2 linked regions of the Flexivirga oryzae genome follow. The protein of the gene in region 1 interacts with the protein of each later gene in a pairwise test. Links are inferred from orthologs where the notes say so. Each region holds a gene or a part of one and is shown in the gene's direction. Other genes may lie near its edges. The genes, in order: thrS and rplA.

Region 1 (11,921 bases):
GTACGGGGGGCCTCGATGTGGGCTCGTTCCTCGCCCTCACTCGGCCGTCGCTTTGGTGGGCCGCCGCGGTCTCAGCGGGACTGCTTCTCCCCGCGGCTGCCGAGTTCGCGCCGTGCCCGTTCGTAGAAGTCGTAGGTCGCGCGCATCGCGTCGTCGAAGGTGACGGACGGCCGACGCGAGCGGGTGGAGGCCTTCAGCCGTTCGACGCGCTCGGCGTCGACCAGCAGTTTCGCGAGGCTGTCGACCATGTCGTCGGCGTCGTCGACGAGCAGCCCCTCGACCCCGCTCTCCACGAAATCGGCCAGCCCGGTGAAGTTGTAACCCACCACCGGCACGCCCGCGCTGCGGGCCTCCAGGGCCGCGATGCCGAACGCCTCCTGGCGCGACGGCGCGACGAACAGGTCGGACTCGTGCAGCAGGTCGCGGATCTGCTCCGGGGTGCGGTGCCCCAGCAACTCGACCCAGGAGCCGAGACCGAGCTGCTCGATCTGCTCCTGCAGGTCGTCGTGCCGCGGGCCGGCGCCCACGATCGACACGGCCACCGACGTGCCGGTCGGGACCTTCGCCTTGACCCGGGACAGGATGTCGATGAACTCGTCGATGTGCTTGCGCTTCTTCAGCCGCCCGACCAGCACCACCCGGAAGTCCGGGTCGCCCGCGCGGTGCAGCGACGGGGTCGCCGGCGCCCACCAATCGGTGTCGACCAGGTTGGGCACCACGGACACCTCGCCGCAGTGCGGGTAGACCCGTTTGATGTGCTCGGCGATCATCGTGCTCACGCCGGAGTAGACCACCCGCAGCAGGCTCGGCCCGAAGAAGACGCCGCTGACGAAACGGTGCGCCACCGCGACCTTCCACCACACCGAGTGGACCGTCACCGCGACCGGGATGCCGCGCCGGCTGGCCGCGCGGGCGACATAGATCGCGATGGGGGAGGCGACCGTGAAGTGCGCGTGCACCACGTCGACGTCGCCGCGGTCCAGCACTTCGGCGACCATCGAATGGTTGAACGACGGGAAGGCGATCGTCATCCACCGGGTCCGCAGCCCGCGGTGCACGTCGAGGTCGTCGTCCTGCGCGTCGTCCTTGTTGACCGCGGTGATGATCGACACGTCGTGCCCGTCGGCGCGCTGGGCGAGGGCGAGCGCCTCCACCTGGCGTTCGATGCCGCCGACATCCGGTGCGAACGAGTCGGCCGCGTGGACGATTCTCATCGGGCGATTCTCATGCGGTGGCTTGCGCCTCGGCCGCGGGGCGCAGTCGGACGGGAAGCGCCTCCACGCCATACACGATCGACAGGTCGCGGAACGTCAACTGCTCAGGGGGTATGGCGAGAGCGAGTTGCGGGAACCGGTCGACCAACCCGAGGAACGCCGACCGCAGCTCCATGCGCGCCAGCTCCGCGCCGACGCAGCGGTGGAAGCCGTGCCCGAAGCCCAGGTGCGAGGGGCGGTCGACGTTCGGGTTGAGCAGCTCGGTGTCCGGGCCCATCTTCTCGTCGCGGTTGGCAGCGGACAGGGAGACGATCAGCACGTCGCCCTTCTTGATCTGCTTGCCCTCCAGCTCAATGTCGTGCTTGGCGAAGCGGGGGAAGGTGATCTGCACCACCGACAGGTAACGCATCAGCTCGGCGACCACGTCGTCGACGCGATCTCGCTGACCCGCCAGGGCGTAGCTCTCCGGGTCACGCAGCAACGCCAGCGTCCCGAGCGACAGCATGCTGGCCGACGTCTCGTAGCCGCCGGTGAAGACCCCGTCGGCGAGCCCGCCGAGGTCCTCGTCGCTGACCTCGTCGCCGAGTTCGCGGATGATCTGCCCGATCAGGCCGTCGCCGGGCTCCACCCGCTGCCGGTTGACGATCTCCTGCAGGAACGCCCGCGACTCCGACATCGCACCGAACACGTCGGCGCCGCCACCGGAGATGTCGAACCGGGCGTGCCCCAGTTTGCGGAACGGCTCACGGTCCTCGATCGGCAGGCCGAGCAGCTCGCAGATGACGAGAAACGGGATGGGGAAGGCGAATTCGTGCACCAGGTCGACCACCGGGCCGGCCGCGTCCATGGCGTCCAGCCGCTCGCTGACCACCCGGTCGATGACCGGCTGCAGGCGGGCGAGCCGGCGCACGGTGAACTCCGGTGTGAGGATCTTGCGCAACCGGGTGTGCTCGGGCGGGTCGGTGAAACCGAGGCCACCGATGCGGGCGTCGGTGTCGATACCCATGAAGGGGCGGATGTCGGTGCTGTAGCTGCTGGTGTCGGCCAGGACGGTCTTCGCCTCGTCATACCCACTGACCAGCCACACGTTGATGCCGAACACCCGCCGCATCCGGTGGATCGGCTCGGCGTCGCGCATCTTGCCCAGTGCCGGCAGGGGGTCCATCCCGTCGCGACGCAACGGCATGGTCAGCCGCTTGGGCAGCACCGGCAGCCCGGCCAATCCGGAGGTGCGCCCGGCGGCCGCCGTGGACAACAGTCGTTGCGCAACCCACCGACGGATCGAGGTCGTCGCGTTCACCGTGTTCGTCTCCTGGAAGTCCCTACTGGGGTCTCCCGTGACGGTTGTCCGGGTCCCCGTTCAGCGCGCCCACACATTAGCCGTGCAAGCCGTCTCGAAGTTCAACCGTAACCGACAAGTAGCCGCTCGGCGGCGACGGCACGCTCACACCGGCGGAATGCGGCGATGCGGGGCGGTTAATCTGTCGGCGTGATCCTTCGAGGGCGGCAGCGCATGGTGGCGCCGTGACCGACGCCGACGAGACGACCGCGTCTTCGCCGCGGTTCGGCCACTACCTGCTGCACGAGATCATCGGCACCGGCGGGATGGGCCAGGTCGCCCGCGCGACCGACACCCGGCTGGGCCGGGACGTCGCGCTGAAGGTGATGCACCCGTCCACCGCCACCGACGACGAATACCGCGCCCGGTTCAAACGGGAGGCCGCGATCGTCGCGCGGCTCACCGACCCGCACGTGATCCCGATCCACGGGTTCGGCGAGATCGACGGCCGGCTCTACCTCGACATGCGGTTGGTCGAAGGGCGCAACCTGGCGCAGCTGCTGGACCGGGGGCAGCTGGAGGTGTCGCGCACGCTGGATCTGCTGAGCCAGATCGGCGACGCGCTCGACTCGGCGCACCGGGCCGGACTGGTGCACCGGGACGTCAAACCGTCCAACATCCTGGTCGACCCGCGGGGCTTCGCCTACCTGGTCGACTTCGGCATCGCCTCCAGCGTCAGCCAGCAGGACCTGACGGCGACCGGGCAGGTCGTCGGGAGCGCGTCGTACATGGCGCCGGAACGGTTGCAGGTCGGCACGCACCCGGACGCCCGCAGCGACGTCTATTCGCTGGCGTGCGTGCTCTACCAGGGGCTGACCGGCCGCAAGCCGTTCGTCGCCGACGACCAGGTGCAGCTCATCGCGGCGCAGCTGCACGAGCCGCCGCCGTCGCTGCGCCGTTACCGCAACGACCTGCCCGACTCCCTGGACCACGTGGTGCGGGCCGGTATGGCGAAGGACCCCTCCCAGCGCCCGGCGACCGCGCCCGCGCTGATGGACGCCGCGCGGTCGGCGATGCGCCAGCCGCGCTCGGTCGCGACCCCCGCGCCCCCGTCGCCGCAGGTGATCAACGCGACCCAGCCGATCCTGCGGCACCCGTCCGGTCAGCCGAACCGGCCGGGGCCGCAACCGAACCCGGTCCACGAGACGACCCGGATGAACCCCGCGCCGGGTTACCGGTCCGGCCCGGCGGGACGGCCGGCGGCAGGGATGCAGGCACCGGGTATACCGGCGGCCCGCACCGGCGCACCGCGGGCGCTGTGGGTCACCGCGATCGTGCTGGGGCTGATCTTCGTGGTCGTGGTCGCGTGGGCGATCGCGATCAGCTGAGCCGGATCAGCTGCCCGCGTCCAGCGGTGAGCTTCTCCCTGGCTTCGATTCTCGTGGTCACGGCTATGACGATGCGGCCTGACGTCGCGTGAGGGTCAAGCGGTGGATAATCTGGAGTCGCCCGGCGTGTCGCTGGGCGCCTGTGTGTATGACGCGCGCTGCGCGCGTCATACCCCCGCCATACCGAAGGAGAACACCCGTGTCAGCAGGTCAAGCCGCACCCACCGCCGCCGTAGGCCGACGGGTCGAGCAGGCCACGACGGGCACGGAGCTGTTCGGCGACGACCGCACCATCGTGGCGATGAAGGTCGAGGGGGAGTTGCAGGACCTGTTCCGGGAGATCCCCGCCGGTGCGCTGGTCGAGCCGGTGCCGGTCGACTCACCCGACGGGCTGAACGTGCTGCGGCACTCGACCGCGCACGTGCTCGCGCAGGCGGTGCAGCAGGTCAACCCGGACGCCAAGCTGGGCATCGGACCGCCGATCACCGACGGTTTCTACTACGACTTCGACGTCGAGACCCCGTTCACGCCCGAGGACCTCAAGGCCCTCGAGAAGGCGATGCAGAGGATCATCAACGAAGGCCAGACGTTCCACCGCCGGGACATCAGCGACGACGATGCCCGTGTCGAACTCGCCTCGCAGCCCTACAAGTTGGAGCTCATCGGGCTGAAGTCGAAGGCCGGGGACGCGGCCGAGGGCGCCGACGCGGAGGTCGGTGAGGGCGGCCTGACGATCTACGACAACGTGCGCCGTGACGGGTCGGTCGCGTGGGGTGACCTGTGTCGCGGGCCGCACCTGCCCTCGACCAAGATCATCGGCAACGCCTACAAACTGATGCGTTCGGCGGCCGCCTACTGGCGTGGGTCGGAGAAGAACCCGCAGCTGCAGCGCATCTACGGCACCGCGTGGCCGACCAAGAACGAGATGAAGGCCTACCTGGACCGGCTGGCCGAGGCGGAGAAGCGCGACCACCGCAAGCTGGGCGCCGAGCTGGACCTGTTCAGCTTCCCCGAGGAGCTCGGGTCGGGGCTGCCGGTCTTCCACCCCAAGGGTGGCGTGATCAAGCGCGAGATGGAGGACTACGTCCGCCGCCGGCACATCGAGGAGGGCTTCCAGTACGTCGGGACGCCGCACATCTCCAAGGACGGCCTGTTCCACACCAGCGGCCACCTGCCCTACTACGCGGACACCATGTTCCCGGGTATGACGCTGGAAGGCGCCGAATACCGCCTCAAGGCGATGAACTGCCCGATGCACAACCTGATCTTCTCCTCGCGCGGCCGGTCCTACCGCGAACTGCCTTTGCGCTTCTTCGAATTCGGGTCCGTCTACCGCTACGAGAAGTCGGGCGTCGTGCACGGACTGACCCGGGTGCGGGGTATGACGCAGGACGACTCGCACTCCTACGTGACCGCCGAGCAGGCGCCCGACGAGATCCGGCACCTGCTGAACTTCGTGCTGTCGCTGCTGCGCGACTTCGGGCTGGACGACTTCTACCTGGAGCTGTCGACCCGGGAGACCGAGGGCGACAAGAAGGACAAGTTCATCGGGTCCGACGAGCAGTGGGAGACCGCGACCGCGATCCTGGAGCAGGTCGCCACCGAGTCCGGGCTGGAGCTGGTCCCGGACCCGGGCGGCGCCGCGTTCTACGGGCCGAAGATCTCCGTGCAGGCGCGCGACGCCATCGGCCGCACCTGGCAGATGTCGACCATCCAGTACGACTTCAACCAGCCGCACCGCTTCGGGCTGGAGTTCCAGGCCTCCGACGGCAGCCGGCAGGAGCCGGTGATGATCCACTCGGCGAAGTTCGGGTCGATCGAGCGCTTCCTCGGTGTGCTGGTCGAGCACTACGCGGGGGCGTTCCCGGTGTGGCTGTCACCGGTGCAGGTCCTCGGCGTGCCGGTGGCCGAGGAGTTTGCGCCATACCTCTCCGGTGTGCTGGATCAGTTGCGGGAGAAGGGTGTTCGGGTGGAGTTGGACGAGTCCGACGACCGCTTCCCGAAGAAGATCCGCAACGCCAGCAAGTCGAAGGTGCCGTTCGTGCTGATCGCCGGTGAGGAGGACCGCTCGGCCGGCGCCGTGTCGTTCCGCTTCCGCGACGGCTCGCAGCGCAACGGTGTGCCGGTCGCCGACGCGATCAGCGAGATCGAAGCAGCCATCCGCGACAAGGCACAGGTCTGAAGCATCCCGCTGAGGGGAACCTTCCCTCCCGGTCGTGAGTTGGACCAGATGCAGCCCCCAAGGACTCGAGGCCCTGGGGGCTGCACCAGGTTCGGGGGCGGCGGGCTTCGCGGCGTCGGCCCGGCGCCGCGCGGCAGCGGCGGGCGGTGTTGTCCGTGCATAAGTCCCCCCGGTGGGGAGGTATGACCGGTATTCGGGCTGCCGACCGTGCGTAGGTCTCCCCAGTGGAGAGGTATGACCGGTTTTCGGGCTGCCGACCGTGCGTAGGCCTCCCCAGTGGAGAGGTATGACCGGTTTTCGGGTTCCCGACCGTGCATAGGTCTCCCCAGTGGAGGGCTGTGCACGGTTATCCGGTCTGCGGTGTACCGGAGTCCCCCCGGTGGAGAGGTATGACCGGATTTTTGGGTGTTGGCCGTGCGTAGGTCTCCCCAGTGGAGACCTACGACTCGCCGCCAGCCGAGATCGTACGCCAGTCGAGGATCTCGCCGAACCAGGCGACGAGACCGCCGAGTCCCACGATCACCGCGGTCTGGACGAACGCCTCACCGCCGGATGCTGCCAACACACACGTGACGAGCACAAGCGCCCCACCAATCACGTGCACGGCGGTGAGCCATGGGAGAAGCTCCGGCAGGGCGCGATGCGCGTGGCCGGCGGCGATCGCCCAGATGCCCGCGACGACGCCCGCCCACAAGGGTTCCGGATGTCCAGCGATGAGGCCCCAGACGACGGACCCGACCCCGATCGCGCAGAGTGCAAAGTAGCCGAGGACCGAGCGTCGCACCGTGGTCGTCAGAACGTCTCGATGGCCGCTCAGGTAGACCACGAGACTCGACGCCGGATCGATCGACCACAGCGCGAAGACCAACAGCCCTGCCACGATGCTCGACCCGACCGCCGCGCGTGGCACGAACTCCGCGATGAGGAAAAGCACGAGCGCCGCCGCGTAGATCCGCAGTGACCGCACGATCCGCCCGTGCGACCGTTCCCGTCGCGTGTGGCGACGAGCGAAGCGGTAGACCGGATTTCGTGATTTCAGTGCTTCGGCGAAGGCCTCCCGGTTGAGTGCGTCGAGCGGGTCGAGCCGCATCGCCTCGCGGCTCGCGGCGAGCGCGTCTCGGGATCCGCCGTCAACGGCTTCTATCAGACCCGCAACGCGATGCGCGTCCGGGTCGCTCGGGTCGAGCCGTAGCGCGTCGGCGACCTGAGTGCGCGCCTCGCCATACTGACGTAACTGCAGGTGCGCGAGCGCCAACGTCGTGGCGCCGTTGAGGTATTCGGGGCTCAGTCCACGAGCTTTGCGCAACTCGAACAAGGCATCCTGCGCACTTCCGCTGTTGATCAGGACGGCGCCGACCTGGCAGTGCGCCGCTGCGCTGTTCGGTGCATTTGCGACGGCTCGGCGGGCGGCATGCAACGCAGCCGGTCGATCGCCTCGAGCTGCCTCGATGGCGCTGAGCTGCAGCAATGCGCGAACATCGCCGGGCACGATGGCCAGTGAGCGCCTCGCCTCCTCGCGGGCTTGTTCGAGATTGCCCTGCGCGGCCAGCGCCCGGGAGAGTTGTAGATGCAGAGACGCGTTCTCTGGTTCGTGCAAGAGGGCGGGGCGAAGCAGCCGTTCCGCCTCATGGGGTCGTTTGAGTGAGAGCAATGCATCGGTGTGCCGCAACACAGCCTCGGCCCCGGGCATGCTCAGGCGGCGGTTCGGCCGGCTGCCGCCCGTATGGCGGGAACGATCTCCAGCAGCCCCACCGCTCCGCCGACCAGGCCGACGAGCACGACCGCACCGTTGAACGCGGTGCTGCCGGTCGCTGCGAGGTAACACAGCCCGGCGAGGAGCATGACGCCAACGGCGTGTGCCGCGACCACGGTTCGCCGGAAACGCGGCAGGGTCTGGTGCGCGAAACCGGCGACGATCGACCAGATCGCGAAAATGACTGCAACGACGAAAGGTTCGGGCGGGCCGGCCAGCACACCCCAAACCACGCAGCCCAACGCGGCCACGAAGTAGACGCCGAAGAGGATCGCCGACCGGCGTACCGGCGGTTCCAGCAGGTTGCGGTGATTGCCGACGCACAACGCCAGGTTGGACATCGGGTCCACCGCCCAGGACAGGTAGACCAGGAAGAGCAGGCAGCCGATGAGCGCGGTGCCGACGGTGGTGTGGCTGAACGGTCGCAGCAGAACGACCGCGAACATCGGCGCGAACGCCAACAGTTTGCGGTTGCCGGGGGTGAGTGACTCGCGCCAGGCGCCGTAGCGCACCAGCGCGCGGTAGGCGGCGTTGCGGTTCTTCAGCGCCTCGACCAGTCCGGCGCGGTTGACCGGGTTGGTCGGATCCAGCCGCAACGCCTCCCGGTGCGCGCGCACACCCTGCCGTGAGCCGCCCGCCGCGGTCTCGATCAGACCATTGACGAAATGCGCCGACGGATCATTCGGCTCCAGCTGCAGCGCCTCCTGGATCTGGGTGCGCGCCTCGTCATACCGGCGCAGTTGCAGGTAGACGATGGCCAACGAGGTGGCCGCGCGGGCGAACATCGGATCCAGCTCACGGGCCTTGAGCAGCCAGGGGAGTGCTTCGAGGGACTGCCCGCTGTTGAGCAGCAGCGCGCCGATCTGGTGGTGGACCTGCGGACTGAGCGGCACCAGGCGGAGCGCGGCCCGGGCGGCCTCCAGCGCCGCCGACCGGTTGCCGAGACCGGCTTCGGCGCCACTGAGCAGCAACAACGAGAACGCCGAATCCGGCTCGGCGGCGACCGATCGGGTGAGCGCCGTGCGCGCGTCGGCATACCGGTCCTGCGCCAGGAGCGCCTGCCCGAGCGCCTGGTGCAGGTCCGCGTTGCCCGGGTCGCTGACGAGCGCCTGCCGGAAGTGGGCTTGGGCCTCCTGTGGTCGCCCCAACGCGAGCAGCGCACGACCGCGCTGCACCGCTTCGTTCATCACGCTCATCGGACCCTCCCCATCGGCGCACAGGATATCGACCAGACGATCCGGAACGGGAGATCCGTTCCGCTACCGTGACTTCTTGTGTCGATGGACCCAGTGATCGAGGCTCTGCGCGCGACGCTCGCCGCGGACCCGCAGAACCACGCCGTACGCAGCCACCTCGCGAAGGTCCTGCTCGACGACGGGCAACCCATGGAGGCGCTGACCGAGGCCGCAACAGTCCTGGCCGCCACACCCGCCGACGTGCCGATGCTGCGGCTGGCGACGGCAGCCGCCGACGCCGCGGGGGAAGTGGAGCGCGCGGCCGGCTACCGGCGGCTCGCCGACGCCCTCGACCCTCCCGCCGAGGGGCCCGGTCCAGCCGAGACACCCGAATCACCAGCGCCCGCAACGGCCCCCGGGCCGGCCACGCCTGCCGTCGTACCCGACACAGCCGACGAGATCATCGACGGGTGGGATGACACCGACGCCGTCGCCGAACCCGACTTCGGTGAACTCAGCCGCGCCGAGGTCACCCTCGACGACGTCGGCGGGTTGGCCGATGTCAAGAAGCGGCTGCGGATGTCGTTCCTGGCGCCGATGCACAACCCGGAGTTGCGCGCCCAGTTCGGCAAGTCGCTGCGTGGCGGGCTCCTGCTGTGGGGGCCGCCGGGTTGTGGGAAGACGTTCATCGCCCGCGCGCTCGCCGGCGAACTCGGCGCCAACTTCTACGAGGTCGGCCTCGCCGACGTACTCGACATGTACCTCGGCAACAGCGAACGCAACCTGCACGGCATCTTCGAATACGCCCGCCGCAACACGCCGTGCGTACTGTTCTTCGACGAGATCGACGCACTCGGGCAGAAGCGCTCGCAGCTGCAGCACAGCGGCGGGATGCGCGGCGTCGTCAACCAGTTGCTGACCGAGCTGGACGGTGCGTCCACCTCCAACGACGGGCTGTTCGTGCTCGCCGCCAGCAACCACCCGTGGGACATCGACTCGGCACTGGTCCGGCCGGGCCGGTTCGACCGGCGGGTGCTGGTGTTGCCGCCCGACCAGGAGGCGCGGGAAGCGATCCTGGGTCTGCATCTGCGGGACAAGCCGCAGGACCGTGTCGATCTGAAGAAGCTCGCGCGCGCCACGAGTGGTTTCTCCGGTGCCGATCTGGCGCTCGTGTGTGAGCAGGCGATCGAGGGTGCGATGGAGTCGTCCCTGGAGTCGGGAAGCCTGCAGCCCATCACCCAGCGCGGGTTGCAGGACGCGATCCGGCACACCAGCTCCAGCATCGGCGAATGGCTAGAGACCGCAAGGAATTACGCGCTCTACAGCAACGACACTGGCGTGTATGACGACCTCGCGGCTTACCTGAAGCGCCGCAAAGCCTGAGGCCGGCTGTGATTCCGGTCAGTCGTGGTGGGCGTCCTCGACTGTGTCCGGGTGTGCAGGAGTCGCCCCAGTGGGGAGCTGTGAGCGGAAATTCCGGTCCCGGGTGTGCCGGAGTCGCCCCAGTGGGGAGCTGTGAGCGGGAATCCGGTCCGGGGTGTGCCGGAGTCGCCACTGGGGGGACGTATCAGCGGGAATCCGGTCCGGGGTGTGCCGGAGTCGCCACTGGGGGGAGGTACGCGCGGGAGTAGCGCCGCGCCTCCGACCCCACCACCGCCGACAAGGGCATCGTGGCAGGATCGCAGCGCGCGGCTGCTGGCTCACAGCGGCACGTAGCACCGGAAGGATCGAGATCCCATGAAACTGAAGGGGACCACCAGGGTCACCGGTGCGCGCGTCGCCCACCAGGTCGACGGGCCGCGCGACGCCCCCGCGTTGCTCCTGCTGCAGGGTCAGGCGAATTCGCACCTGTGGTGGCAACACGTCCGGCCGCTGCTCGCCGACCGGTTCTTCACGATCACCTTCGACTACCGCGGCACCGGTGACACCGCCCGGTTGCAGAGCCAGACCGGCGCCGAGGACGGAACCGACTGGTCCACCAGGGAGTTCGCCGCCGACGCGGCACATGTGCTCACCGCGCTCGGTGTCGAGAGCGCCTGCGTCTACGGCACGTCGATGGGCGGCCGGATCGCCCAGGAGCTGGCGATCGCGCGTCCCGACCTGGTCCGCAGCCTGGTGCTCGCCTGCACCACCCCGGGTGGCCGAGCTGCCACCGAGCGCAGCCGCGAGGTGCGCCTGGCGCTCGCGAGTCCGGACCGCGACCTGCGGCTGCGCACCACGGTCGATCTGTTCTATACACCGGACTGGGTGGCGGAGCACGGCGGCTACGAAACCGTGCCCCGCTACCTGTTCGGTGACCCGGCGATGAGCCGCCGTGACGCCAGTCGTCACCTACGGGTGAGTGCGAAACACGATGCGGCGGAGCGCCTTTCGCAGATCGCCGCACCCACGCTGATCATGCACGGCGCGCAGGACATCTTCGGGCCGGCCGTGAACGCGACAGCGCTGGGCGAACTCATCCCGGGCAGCCGGGTCTGGCTGCACCCGACCGGCCGGCACGGCTTCTTCGACGAGTTCGCGACCGAGGTGACGGACCTGGTCGCGAACTTCGTCCAGCCCACCGGCTGACGCACCCGCACCCATTCAGGCGTCGGTGCCCGCCAGCGCGACCTCCTCCTGGGGTGCGAACGCGTGGTCGTGCCGGCGCCCACCGAGCAGCACCGCCGCGATCACGGCCGCGACCAGCGCCGCGATGGCACAGACCAGGTAGCCGAGCGCGTAGCCGTGGGAGAGGGCGTGGAAGGCCACGTCCTTCAGCGGGTTGAACGGCTGCATCTTCCCGTCCGCTCCCGGCACCTGGGAGGGCACGGCGTTCTGGCCGAGCGGGCCCGACTTCACGGCGGCGACGGCTGCGGACACCTCCGGACGCTGGGCAGCCGGGACGTGGCCCGGCGCCGCGTAGAACTCCGACAGCGACTTCTGCAGCGAGC
Region 2 (11,686 bases), on another replicon or contig:
GGGACGCGTCACGTCATACAGCGTGCGGTTCAGCGCACCCGTGCCGGTGCCGCACGACGGCGGCGCGGACGTCGAGGTCGGCGCGACGGTGAAGTCCGTCGAGGGCGACACGGCGACCATCGACATCACTGCCACCTCCGGCGGGCAGAAGGTGCTGGTGCGTGCCCGGGCGACCGTGGCGCTGAAGTCCGCCTGATGCGGGAGGCGAACGGGGTCGAGCTGGCCCCGCTCACCACCATGCGGGTCGGCGGCCCCGCCGCGCGGCTCGTCGTCGCCGAGACCACCGACGAGATCGTCGACGTGGTGCGCGAGGTCGACGACGCGGCCGAGCCGCTGCTGGTCCTGTCCGGCGGGTCCAACCTGGTCATCTCCGACGACGGCTTCCCGGGCACCGTGCTGCGGATCGCCAACTCGGGCATCGAGGTCGAGTCCGCCGACGCGTGCGGCGGGGTGCACGTGCGGGTGGCTGCCGGCGAGGAGTGGGACGACTTCGTCGCGCGGTGTTGTGACGAAGGATGGTCGGGTGTCGAGGCGCTGTCCGGCATACCCGGGCTCGCCGGTGCGACGCCGGTGCAGAACGTCGGCGCCTACGGCCAAGAGGTCGCGCAGACGATCGCCTCGGTCCGCACCTGGGACCGGGTGGAGCAGCGGGTGCGCACCTTCTTCAACTCGGACTGCGAATTCGCCTACCGGCACTCGATCTTCAAGGGGTCGTCATACCGCGGCGGCGGGCGGTATGTCGTCCTCGACGTGCTCTTCGCGTTGCGTCCGACGCAGCTGTCGCAGCCCGTCGCCTATGCCGCGCTGGCGCAGGGCCTGGGCGTCGAGATCGGTGAACGGGTGCCGCTGGCCGACGCGCGCGCCGCAGTGCTGGAGCAGCGTCGCCGGCGCGGCATGGTGCTCGACGCGGGCGATCACGACACCTGGTCGTGCGGGTCGTTCTTCACCAACCCGATCATCAGCGCAGGTGCGTATGACGAGCTCGCGCGCGTCGCGGCCGAGCGGTTCGGCGTCGACGCACCGGCGCCACCGCACTGGCCGACCAAGGGGACCGGGGTGAAGACCAGCGCGGCCTGGCTGATCCAGCACACCGGCTTCGACAAGGGTCACGGCCTGCCCGGCCCGGCGGCGCTGTCCACCAAGCACCCGCTGGCGGTCACCAACCGGGGCGACGCGAAGGCCGCCGATGTCGCCGAGCTGGCCCGCGAGGTCCGCGACGGCGTGCAGGCGGCGTTCGGCATCACCCTGGTCAACGAGCCGATCTTCGTCGGACACGACCTCTGACCAGCACCCGCCAGCCCCGACCCGGATCGCCGACAGGCCCACAAAGCGCCGACAGGCGCAGTAAACCCGGGCGAAATGGGGCGAAATGGGGCCGTGCTTCTGGGCCTCTCGGTCGTTGGTGAGCCTTTCGGCGAATGAGGGATGCGGCGCGACGGCGGCGGTGGCACGATGGAAGGTGGCATCGGGAGGTCGCGATGTGGCGACTTGTTGAATACGCGGCGGCGTGTGTCGCGCCGGCTGCGATCCTGATCGGCTGCGAGAGGGCCGTGCGGGCCTGGATCGCGCCGAAACGATCCGCCACGGCCACACCGAGCCCCGCACCACGCGACATCGCCCGGCTCTCCTCGGACCTGACCCGGTTGTACACCGAACTCGACGTGCTGCGTTCCTCGAAAGCAGCCGCGCGCGTGCACCGGCTGCGGGCCACGACGCTGGCGTATGACGACGTGCTCGAGGCCTGCTGCACCGCGCTGCAGGTCGAGCACAGCATCCCGGAACGCGAATGGACGACCGTCGAACGGCTCGAGGTGGAGGCGACGCTGGAGGAGGCCGGCCTGCGCTGGTGAGCCGCCGCGGGCCGGTGGGCGTGCGAGGATGCCGCGCATGCACTTCACCGAGTACGACACGCGCCTTGCGGCATACGCAGTCATCGTCCGGGACGAACAGATCCTGCTGGCCTGGTACAACGGCAAGGGGCATGGCAAGGCGGGGTGGACGCTGCCCGGTGGGGGAGTCGAGTTCGACGAGTCGATGGAGGCGGCGGTCGTCCGCGAGGTGTTCGAGGAGACCGGCTACCACGTGACCGTCGGACGGCCCGTGGCCACGGACTACTTCGCTGCTGCGACCGACGGCCCGCTGGAGCGGCCGTTCAAGTCGCAGCGGGTGCTCTTCGAGGCGGAGATCACCGGCGGTGAGTTCGGCACCACCGAGGTCGACGGCTCGACCGACTTCGCGCGCTGGATGCCGCTGGCCGAGACCGACGGCATGGGCTACCGGTCACGCATCGTCGACGTCGCGCTGCGCCTGATCGCCCGGTGACTCCAGCCACGCGTCGATGTCGGCGTACGCCGCCTTGCGCACGTCCGCCGGCGCGAAGGATGCATCGATCGACGACCTGGCCAGGGCGGCGAGCTCCCGGTCGGTGAAGCCATGGTCCTCGCGGGCCGAACGGTATTGATCCGCAAGGCGATTGCCGAACAGCAGCGGATCGTCGGCACCCAGCGCGATCGTCGCACCCGCCTCGGCCAGCGTCCGCAGCGGCACCTCCTGCGGGGTGCGGTAGACGCCGAGGGCGACATTGGACCCCGGGCACACCTCGAGCGCGACACCGGAGTCCACCACCCGGTTGAGCACCGAGTGCGACTCGACGGAGCGGACACCGTGTCCCAGCCGGCTCGGCTGCAGCGAGCCGAGCGTCTCGTTGACCGCGTCGGGCCCGAGCAACTCGCCCGAGTGCGGGACCGACGCCAGCCCGGCCTTCCGGGCGATCCGGAACGCGGGTGCGAAATCGGTTGTGACTCCGCGGCGTTCGTCGTTCGACAGTCCGAAGCCGATGACCTCTCCGGGTCCGTCCCCGGCGTGCCGTGCGGCGAGTCGGGCGAGCGCCCGGGCGTCCATCGGGTGTTTCAGCCGGGAGGCCGCCACGATCACGCCGACGCCGATCGGCAGGTCGGCGCTCGCCGACCGGGCCTCGTCGAGCACGATCTCCAGCGCGGGCGTGATGCCGCCCAGGCCGGAGGCGTATGACGTGGGGTCGACCTGGATCTCCAGCCAGCGGGAGCCTTCGGCGACGTCGTCCTGCGCCGCCTCCCGCACCAGGCGGCGCAGGTCGGACTCGTCGGTGACGCAGGCGCGGGCGGCGTCATACAACCGCTGGAAGCGGAACCAGCCGCGTTCGTCCCGTGCGGACAGCTTCGGCGGCCACTGCGCCAGCAGCGCCTCCGGCAGCCGCACGTCGTGCTTGTCCGCGAGGTCACGCAGGGTCGCGATCCGCAGGGATCCGGTGAAATGCAGATGCAGATGAGCCTTGGGGAGGGTCGCCACCGAACGTTCGGGCATGGCCCCGAACCTAGTGGACCCGACGGCGCGCACACCTATGCTTGACGGCCATGAAACTGGCGCAGGTGCTCTGGATCGGCGGCGGGAGCGGCGCGGGGAAGTCCACACTGGCCCGGCGCATCGCCTATCGACACGACCTGCGACTGCACCCGGTCGATGCCTACACGTACGCCCACGTCGAACGCACCGACCCGAAGTCGCAGCCGGTGATGGCTCGAACCCATGCCATGGACTTCAAGGAGTTGATGGTCGACCCCACCGCCGAGCAGCAGGCGTCACGCTTCGTGGACTACGCGACGGAGCGGTTCGAGATGATCCTGCAGGACGTCACCGCTCGGGGAGACGGCCCGCTCGTGGTCGTGGAGGGCCCGCAGTTGCTGCCGGAGTTGGTCCAGCCGGTCATGGCGGGTCGCGGCCACGGAGTGTGGCTGCTGCCGACCTCCGAGTTCACCGCACGCAGCCTCGGCATCCGCAACAGCCCGACGCCGCTGGAACGAGAAAGTGACCGTGAACGCGGGCGCCGGCTCCGGCTGGAGCGCGATGCGCTGCTCACCGACCGGATCCGTCGGGCGGCCGCGGAGCGCGACCTGGCCGTCGTCGAGATGGACGGTGCGCAGGAGGAGGAGCAGAGCGCGGCTCGCCTGGACACCTTCTTCCGGCCGGTCGTGCAGGCCGGTCAACGGGCGGTCGACGGCGCGCAGCGCCGCGCCGTACGGCGTGAGGAGAATGCCGTGGCGAACGGCCAGATCGCCGCGTTCCGCCGGTCCCTCGGCGAGAACGCACCACCCGAGAGCCCCTTCGACTACGCGTGCGAGTGCAACACGCTCGGATGTGCACGGCTGGTGCCGTTGACTCCTTCGGCGTACCAAGCGGCCGGTGGCGCGGTCGGTCACTGAGACCGCGGGAACCCGGATCGACCGGTCTCCGTTTTGTTGGGAGCGGGGCACACCCCGTATGCTTGACACACCGATCAACCTCAAGCTGATGTGGCATGCCCGAAAAACGGGCGGCGACGACGCTTGAACGCTCGGAGGGCACTAGCTCAATTGGCAGAGCACCGGTCTCCAAAACCGGGGGTTGGGGGTTCAAGTCCCTCGTGCCCTGCAGGACAGGTACATCAGCATCGACAAGGCAGGAAACATCGTGAGCACGAGCACCGCCTCCACGCGTGGCTCGACCGAGGAGCGATCCCCGCGCGGTCTTGGCAAGATCCTGCTGTTCATCCGGCAGGTCATCGACGAGCTGCGCAAGGTCGTGCGGCCGACTCGGGACGAGCTGGTCAGCTACACGATCGCGCTGATCGTCTTCCTGGCGCTGATCATGGCCTACATCGTGGGTCTGGATCAGCTGGTGGTGAAGCTCGTCGGCTGGGTCTTCGGCTGACGCACGATGCTGCCGACGCGGCTCCCGCGACGGCATCGGTCCGACACAAGACATCAACGAAAGCAGGGCAATGACTGGCGAGCTGGACCCGCGCGAAGCTGCGGCGCTGGACGCGGAGCGCGCCGAATCGCAGGCGTGGAACGCCGACCTCCAGGTGGAGGACGCGCAGGACGCCGACGCGCTCGACATCGCCGCCGAGGCGGACAGCGAGGCGCCCGCGGACGACCTGCGCGAGACGTTCGAGGACGACCTCGATCTCGCCGACGGCGACAGCGACAGCGAGCAGTCCCTGGCCGCCGCGGGCGAAGGCGCGGACCCGGAGGACCCGGCCGAGCTCGAGGCGATCCACCCCGACTACGACGGCGCGGACGGCGACGACTCCGACGAGGACTTCGACGCCGCCGAGGTCGAGGACGACCCGCAGATCGACGCCGAGATCGCCGAGGCGGACGCGGACCTCTCCGCCGAGGCCGACGCGGAGCGCGACGAGGACGAGGTCGACGGGGCCGAAGGTGACGAGGAGGCCGACGCCGCGGTGGCCGCCGAAGCCGCCGACCTGGGCGAGGACGTCGCGTCCGACGAGGCCGATTCCGACGAGGCTGCGGACGACGAGGCTGCGGACGACGAGGAAGGCCCGGTGCTCAGCGCCGAGGAGCAGCGCGCGGCGTTCATCGCCGACCTGAAGCTGCAGTTCGGCGAGTGGTACGTCGTGCACTCCTACGCCGGTTACGAGAAGCGCGTGAAGGCCAACCTCGAGACCCGTATGACGAGCCTCAACATGGAGGACTACATCTTCCAGGTCGAGGTGCCGATGGAGGAGTTCACTGAGATCAAGAACTCCCAGCGCAAGACCGGCACCCGGGTCCGGATGCCCGGTTACGTGCTGGTCCGCATGGACCTGACCGACGAGAGCTGGGGCGCCGTGCGCCATACACCGGGTGTGACCGGCTTCGTCGGCAACGCCCACCAGCCGTCGCCGCTGTCGATCGACGAAGTCGTGACGATGCTCAACCCGGTCTTCGAGGAGCCGGCGGGCGAGGCCGAGTCCGGCGCTCCCGCTGCGAGCGGTGTCGCCAAGCCCGGCAAGGCCGCCGCGTCGGCGGACGTCGACTTCGAGGTCGGCGAGTCGGTCACGGTCATGGAGGGCCCGTTCGAGACGCTGCCCGCGTCGATCTCCGAGATCAACACCGACACCCAGAAGCTCAAGGTGCTCGTGTCCATCTTCGGCCGGGAGACCCCGGTCGAGCTGTCGTTCAACCAGGTCGCGAAGATCTAGACCCAGGTATGACGACACATCCCTGACAGGGTTCGCCTGCCAGGACATTGCAACCGGGTCATCGCCCACGGCGTCGGCCCACGAAAAGGAACAACAGCATGCCTCCCAAGAAGAAGGTCGCCGGCTTCATCAAGCTGCAGATCCAGGCCGGCCAGGCGACACCCGCCCCGCCGGTCGGTCCGGCGCTCGGTCAGCACGGCGTCAACATCATGGAGTTCGTCAAGGCGTACAACGACGCCACGGCGGACAAGCGCGGCAACGTCATCCCGGTGGAGATCACGGTCTATGAGGACCGCTCCTTCACCTTCATCACCAAGACGCCGCCGGCCGCCGAGCTGATCAAGAAGGCCGCCGGTGTCGCCAAGGGTTCCGGTGAGCCGCACAAGACCAAGGTCGGCAAGCTGACCAAGGACCAGGTCCGCGAGATCGCGCAGGAGAAGATGGCCGACCTCAACGCCAACGACATCGAGCAGGCGTCGCGCATCATCGCCGGGACCGCTCGCTCGATGGGTATCGACACCGAGGCCTGAGCACCACCTCATCGACCGTGGTTGGGCCTGCTTCGGCCCGCACAACCACAATTCCGAAAGGGAAGAACACATGAAGCACAGCAAGAACTACCGCGCAGCGGCGGAGCAGATCGACAAGGACAAGCTCTACACCCCGCTCGAGGCGGTGCGCCTGGCGAAGTCCGGTGCGAAGACCAAGTACGACTCGACCGTCGAGGTGGCCTTCCGCCTCGGTGTCGACCCGCGCAAGGCCGACCAGATGGTGCGCGGCACCGTCAACCTGCCGAACGGCACGGGTAAGACGGCGCGCGTGCTGGTCTTCGCCAACGGGGACAAGGCCGCCGCTGCCGAGGCCGCGGGTGCGGACTTCGTCGGCTCGGACGAGCTGCTCGACCGGGTTGCCGGTGGCTGGACCGACTTCGACGCGGTCGTCGCCACCCCGGACCTGATGGGCAAGGTCGGTCGTCTCGGTAAGGTGCTCGGCCCGCGCGGCCTGATGCCGAACCCGAAGACCGGCACCGTCACGATGGACGTCGCCAAGGCTGTCTCCGACATCAAGGGCGGCAAGATCGAGTTCCGCGTCGACAAGCACTCCAACCTGCACTTCATCATCGGCAAGGTCTCCTTCGACGAGAAGGCACTCATCGAGAACTACGGTGCGGCGCTGGACGAGATCCTGCGTCTGAAGCCGGCCGCCTCGAAGGGCCGTTACATCTCCAAGGCGACGATGTCGACCACGATGGGCCCGGGCATCCCGCTCGACGCGTCCGTCACGCGCAACCTGCTGGAAGAGGGCGCCGACGCCTGAGTATCGCCTCCGGCATACCTCACGAAGCGGCCGCTGCCCCAGCACGGGGCAGCGGCCGATTCGCCATCCTCGGCCGCATCGACCACCAGCGCGGCGGCCGCCACTGCTGTCAACGCAACCGCGAAGGTCGGCGACACCATCTCGGGCACGGCGCTGCAGCAGCGGTTGCAGCAAGCGCGGCGCGGGAGGTCCGCGCACGTGACGGAGAACACCGGCGCCCACGGCGCGTTCACCGCCGATGGTGTCGTGTCGTTCGCCGAGGACGGTACCGCGACCGAGCGGATGGTCGAGCACGTCGGTGCGAAGAAGGCCAATCTGTTGTATGTCGGAGACGTGCTCTACCTGCAGGTTCCGTCGGACGGCTCGGGCTGGATCGCGGTTCGACCCGATGGCACGGACGCGCTCTCCAGGCAGCTCGCGCCGTTGCTGTCCGCCATGCGACAGAGCGAAGGCGGTCGGGCCGGCGGCACGACGGATGTCACCTGGAAGGTCACGGCGAGCACACCGTCCGCGGTGACCTACCGGACGCACCTCACCGCGGCTCAGGTCAAGGCTCAGGCCACGAAACTGGGGACCAGCAAACTGGTCAAGGTCCCGGCCTCCGGCGAGGACATCATCGAAGTCGTCTCCTCCGCACAGCTGCTGCTGAGCATGCAGGTCGTGGCGAACGCGAAGACCACCCTGCAGGCGAAGTACTCCCATTGGGGCCCGGCGATCAAGATCACCGCACCGCCCGACTCCGTCCCGGCCTGAGCATCGCCGGGCACACCGTCAGAAGTAGTCGCGCAGCTGCATCGGCGTGTTGAACAGCGCGTCCCAGATCGGGTCGTGGTCGACGGGTCCGTGCAATTGGCCGGTCAGGCGCAGGCCCGAGCAACGCTGCGCGCCACCGTACAACGCCGCGAGGCCGCGTGCGCTGAAGACCGGCCCAGCACCGGAACTGCCATGTTCGCAACGCAATCCGGCGCCTTCCGCGGTGAGTGTGTAGTCTCCGTCGACCCCGGCGGCGAAGGCCCCCTCGACGGTGAACGGCAGGTCGACCTGCAGACCGGGCACTCCGCGACGTGCGCCGAAGGCTCCCGGTATGTCGAGCAGCGCGATCATGCAACGGTGCTCGCGCACGGGTGGTGGCGGTTCGAAGGGCAGCACCCCCAGCGACTCGTCGCCGGTGGGTAGCTCGACGTCGACCCGGCCGCTGACCGATCCGAAGCTGCCGAGGAAACGCCAGAGCGCGCGGGTCGCGTCCGGGGTGAGACCGATCAGGTCCTGCACCTCGATCACCGAGGATTCCGGGTCGTATCCCGTTCCACGGGTCCATCGCACGCTACCGACGATGCGGCCGCCGTCGTCGACGGCGAGGGTTGCGGACGCCGGGTCCGCGACGTAGTCGGCGCACAGGTGGGGCTCACCGGGGCCGGTCCGGGTGAGCGGCCCGAGGCGTTCGGCCGCCCATTCGGCATACAGACCACGGATCGTGTCCACATCGGCGGCCGTCGCGCGGCGCAGCAAGATCGACGTCGGCGCCGCGACGTGGGCGAGCAGGGACACGGGCAGCTCGCGGTGTTCGAGGGCACCTACGATCTCGTAGCCGAACCGGCGGTAGATCCCGGCCGCGGTGGGGAACAGTACGCTGACCGGCTGACCCATCCGCTGGGCCCGTTCGAAGCCGGCCCGGAAGAGCGGCGTGAGCAGCCCGCGGCCGCGAGCCTCGGCGTGGACCGCCACCCCCTCCACGCCGGAGACCGGTCGGGTGCGTCCGCCCGGCAGGTGGGCCTCGTAGTCGCTCACCCGGATCTTCGCGGTGAGCCTTCCGTCGACGAACGCACCGAACACCGTCCCACCGGCGGGTGGCAACTCGACCGGCCGGCGGTCGGGTCCGTACCCGAATGCCTCGGCGCCAAGCCGGTGGTTGGCCTTGCGGTCGTCGTCGGTCAGCTCGCGGATCACCGGCTTCATGACAGTGACCCTATGCGGGACAGCAGGATCGGGTGTGTGCCACCGTCAGTCGGAACCACGCGACGCGCCGACCAGGGTCGCGAGGCGGCGGATGGCGAACTCGTAGCCCTGCGACCCGCATCCGACGATCACCGCCGCCGCGACGTCGGACAGGTACGAGTGGTGCCGGAACGCCTCGCGCGCATGCACGTTGGAGATGTGCACCTCGATGAACGGTGCCGGCACGTTGGCCAGGGCATCGCGGATGGCCACCGACGTGTGGGTGTAGGCGCCGGCATTCAGCACGATGCCGGCCGTGCTCCCACGGACACTGTGCAGCTTGTCGACGATCGCGCCTTCGCTGTTGCTCTGGAAGCAGTCGACGGTCAGGCCGAACTCCCGTGCGGTCTCGGCGCACTGTGCCTCGATGTCGGCCAACGTCTCGTGCCCGTAGATCTCCGGCTCGCGTGTCCCGAGCAGGTTGAGGTTTGGTCCGTTGATCACGGTCAGCGGTTGGGTCGACATGTCACTCCTTGATGGTCCGGTTGAGCAGAGGTTCAGCGTATGCGGCACGGCCCGGTGGACTCGCGAACGACCAGGTGCGTGGGCAGTTGCCAGGACTGGTCCGTCCGAGTTCGTTGCAGTCCCAGGTGGATCAGGGTCTCGACGGCGCGTGCTCCGGCGTCCTGCGTGTGCTCGGCGAGCGTCGTCAGGGTCGGCGTGCACAGGTCCGCGCCGAAGATGTCGTCGAAGCCGACGACGCTCACGTCGTCCGGGACGCGCACGCCGCGCTCCAGCAGCCGCCGCATGACGCCCAGGGCGAGCATGTCGTTGTGGCACACGGCCGCCGTGGTGCCCGAGGTGATGACGGCATCCGCGGCCGCCGCACCGGCTTCCCTCGTCGGCGCGTAGGGGCCGAGCCTGCGGACCGTCATACCGACCGCGTGCGCGGCGTCCTCGAGGCCGGCCCAGCGCCGACGGCCGGACCACGACTCGGGTGGGCCGGCCAGGAAGACCGCCGACGGGTGTCCGTGCGACGCGAGGTGGTCGATGATCTGGCGCGTGCCCGATCCGAAGTCCGCGACGACGCCGGTGATGCCGGGGATCGCGCGGTTCAGCAGCACGAGGTTGTTGAGCTCGGCGGCCCGGCGCAGCTCGGTGTCCGGCAGACGGGACGCGCTGAGCACGAACCCGTCGACCGCCGGTCCGAGCCGTCGCACCAGTTCGGCCTCGGTCGCCGCCGACTCCTGGGTGTCGCCGAGCACCAGCGTGCGACCGGACCGCGCCGCGGCCCCTTCGGCGCCCTTGATCACGCCGGCGAAGTAGGGGTTGGTGATGTCGGGGACCAGCAGCGCGAGCGTCTCGGTGCGGCCGCTCTCCAGTGCGCGTGCCATCGGATTCGGCGTGTAGCCAAGGCTTTTCGCAACGTCGAGGACGTGCTCACGCGTCGCCTGGTTGACGCGTCCCGGGTTGGTGAAGGCGCGTGACACGGTCGATGCCGCCACGCCTGCCTCGCGGGCCACATCGAGGATCGTCGCGCGCTTGCGCGGCCGGGGAGCGTCCATGGAGGACAGTATGGCAAATTCTGGCAAACGATTGCCAGGTGATTTGGGTCACTCGTAGCGTCGTAGGTACGCACTGATGCAGGACGACGGAGGACGAAGCGATGTCAGACACCACCCACGAGAAGGGGCGCTCCCCGCGCCGCGCGGCCATTGCCGCGTGGACCGGCAGTGCGCTCGAGTACTACGACATGGCCATCTACGGCACTGCCGCGGCACTGGTCTTCCCGAAGATCTTCTTCCCGGAAGCCGATGCCTCGACGGCGACCATCGCGTCGCTCGCGACGTTCGGCGTCGGGTATGTCGCCCGCCCGGTCGGGTCGTTCTTCATGGGCCACATCGGTGACAAGCTGGGCCGCAAGCGGGTGCTGATCGGCACCATCATCCTGATGGGCCTGTCCACCTTCCTGGTCGGCTGCCTGCCGACCTACGACCAGGTCGGGCTGTTGGCTCCCGCACTGCTGGTGCTGCTGCGACTGCTGCAGGGTTTCTCGGCGGCCGGTGAGCAGGCGGGCTCCAACTCGATGACCTTCGAGCACGCACCGCAGCATCGCCGCGGCTTCTTCACCAGCTTCACCCTGAACGGCACCCAGGGCGGCCAGGTCCTCGCACCACTGGTGTTCCTGCCGATCGCCGCACTGCCCGAGCACCAGCTGCTGACCTGGGGCTGGCGGATCCCCTTCCTGCTCAGCGCGGTGGTCGTCGCGATCAGCTACTTCATCCGCGCCAAGCTCGACGAGACACCGGAGTTCCGCGCCGAGTCCGCGAGCGCCGAGGTGCCACCCGCCCCGCTCGCCGTGCTGTTCCGCGACCACTGGCGCGGCGTGGTCCGGGTCTTCTTCGCCGCATTCGTGGCGATGGTCAACACGGT

Evidence for each region.
Region 2: the proteins of thrS (region 1) and rplA interact in binary tests that used the Escherichia coli proteins (3 or more experiments, as listed by UniProt). The link is inferred for Flexivirga oryzae from one-to-one orthologs.

The regions. Positions count from the first base shown.
Region 1 is NZ_JACHVQ010000001.1:1,960,569-1,972,489, reverse strand. The notes cover bases 3,623-6,571. They hold thrS (threonine--tRNA ligase), read left to right. Parts: upstream 3,623-4,080; coding sequence 4,081-6,063; downstream 6,064-6,571. Other genes in these bases: FHU39_RS09200 (tetratricopeptide repeat protein), read right to left, coding at 6,503-6,571; FHU39_RS09210 (protein kinase domain-containing protein), read left to right, coding at 3,623-3,881. Also shown: FHU39_RS09220 (glycosyltransferase family 4 protein), read right to left, coding at 72-1,214; FHU39_RS09215 (cytochrome P450), read right to left, coding at 1,225-2,514; more of FHU39_RS09210, read left to right, coding at 2,739-3,622; more of FHU39_RS09200, read right to left, coding at 6,572-7,753; FHU39_RS09195 (tetratricopeptide repeat protein), read right to left, coding at 7,756-9,012; FHU39_RS09190 (ATP-binding protein), read left to right, coding at 9,097-10,374; FHU39_RS09185 (alpha/beta fold hydrolase), read left to right, coding at 10,729-11,559; FHU39_RS09180 (MFS transporter), read right to left, coding at 11,575-11,921. UniProt on the Escherichia coli protein: Catalyzes the attachment of threonine to tRNA(Thr) in a two-step reaction: L-threonine is first activated by ATP to form Thr-AMP and then transferred to the acceptor end of tRNA(Thr). The rate-limiting step is amino acid activation in the presence of tRNA.
Region 2 is NZ_JACHVQ010000005.1:20,685-32,370, forward strand. Bases 5,746-8,459 are described here. They hold rplA (50S ribosomal protein L1), read left to right. Parts: upstream 5,746-6,601; coding sequence 6,602-7,318; downstream 7,319-8,459. Other genes in these bases: nusG (transcription termination/antitermination protein NusG), read left to right, coding at 5,746-6,001; rplK (50S ribosomal protein L11), read left to right, coding at 6,100-6,531; FHU39_RS21045 (hypothetical protein), read left to right, coding at 7,517-8,071; FHU39_RS21050 (GNAT family N-acetyltransferase), read right to left, coding at 8,090-8,459. In the rest of the region: FHU39_RS20990 (MaoC family dehydratase), read left to right, coding at 1-196; FHU39_RS20995 (UDP-N-acetylmuramate dehydrogenase), read left to right, coding at 196-1,284; FHU39_RS21000 (hypothetical protein), read left to right, coding at 1,479-1,850; FHU39_RS21005 (NUDIX domain-containing protein), read left to right, coding at 1,888-2,322; FHU39_RS21010 (adenosine deaminase), read right to left, coding at 2,281-3,342; FHU39_RS21015 (hypothetical protein), read left to right, coding at 3,393-4,238; preprotein translocase subunit SecE, read left to right, coding at 4,486-4,725; more of nusG, read left to right, coding at 5,069-5,745; more of FHU39_RS21050, read right to left, coding at 8,460-9,274; aroQ (type II 3-dehydroquinate dehydratase), read right to left, coding at 9,320-9,778; FHU39_RS21060 (LacI family DNA-binding transcriptional regulator), read right to left, coding at 9,811-10,818; FHU39_RS21065 (MFS transporter), read left to right, coding at 10,920-11,686. UniProt on the Escherichia coli protein: One of the primary rRNA binding proteins, it binds very close to the 3'-end of the 23S rRNA. Forms part of the L1 stalk. It is often not seen in high-resolution crystal structures, but can be seen in cryo_EM and 3D reconstruction models.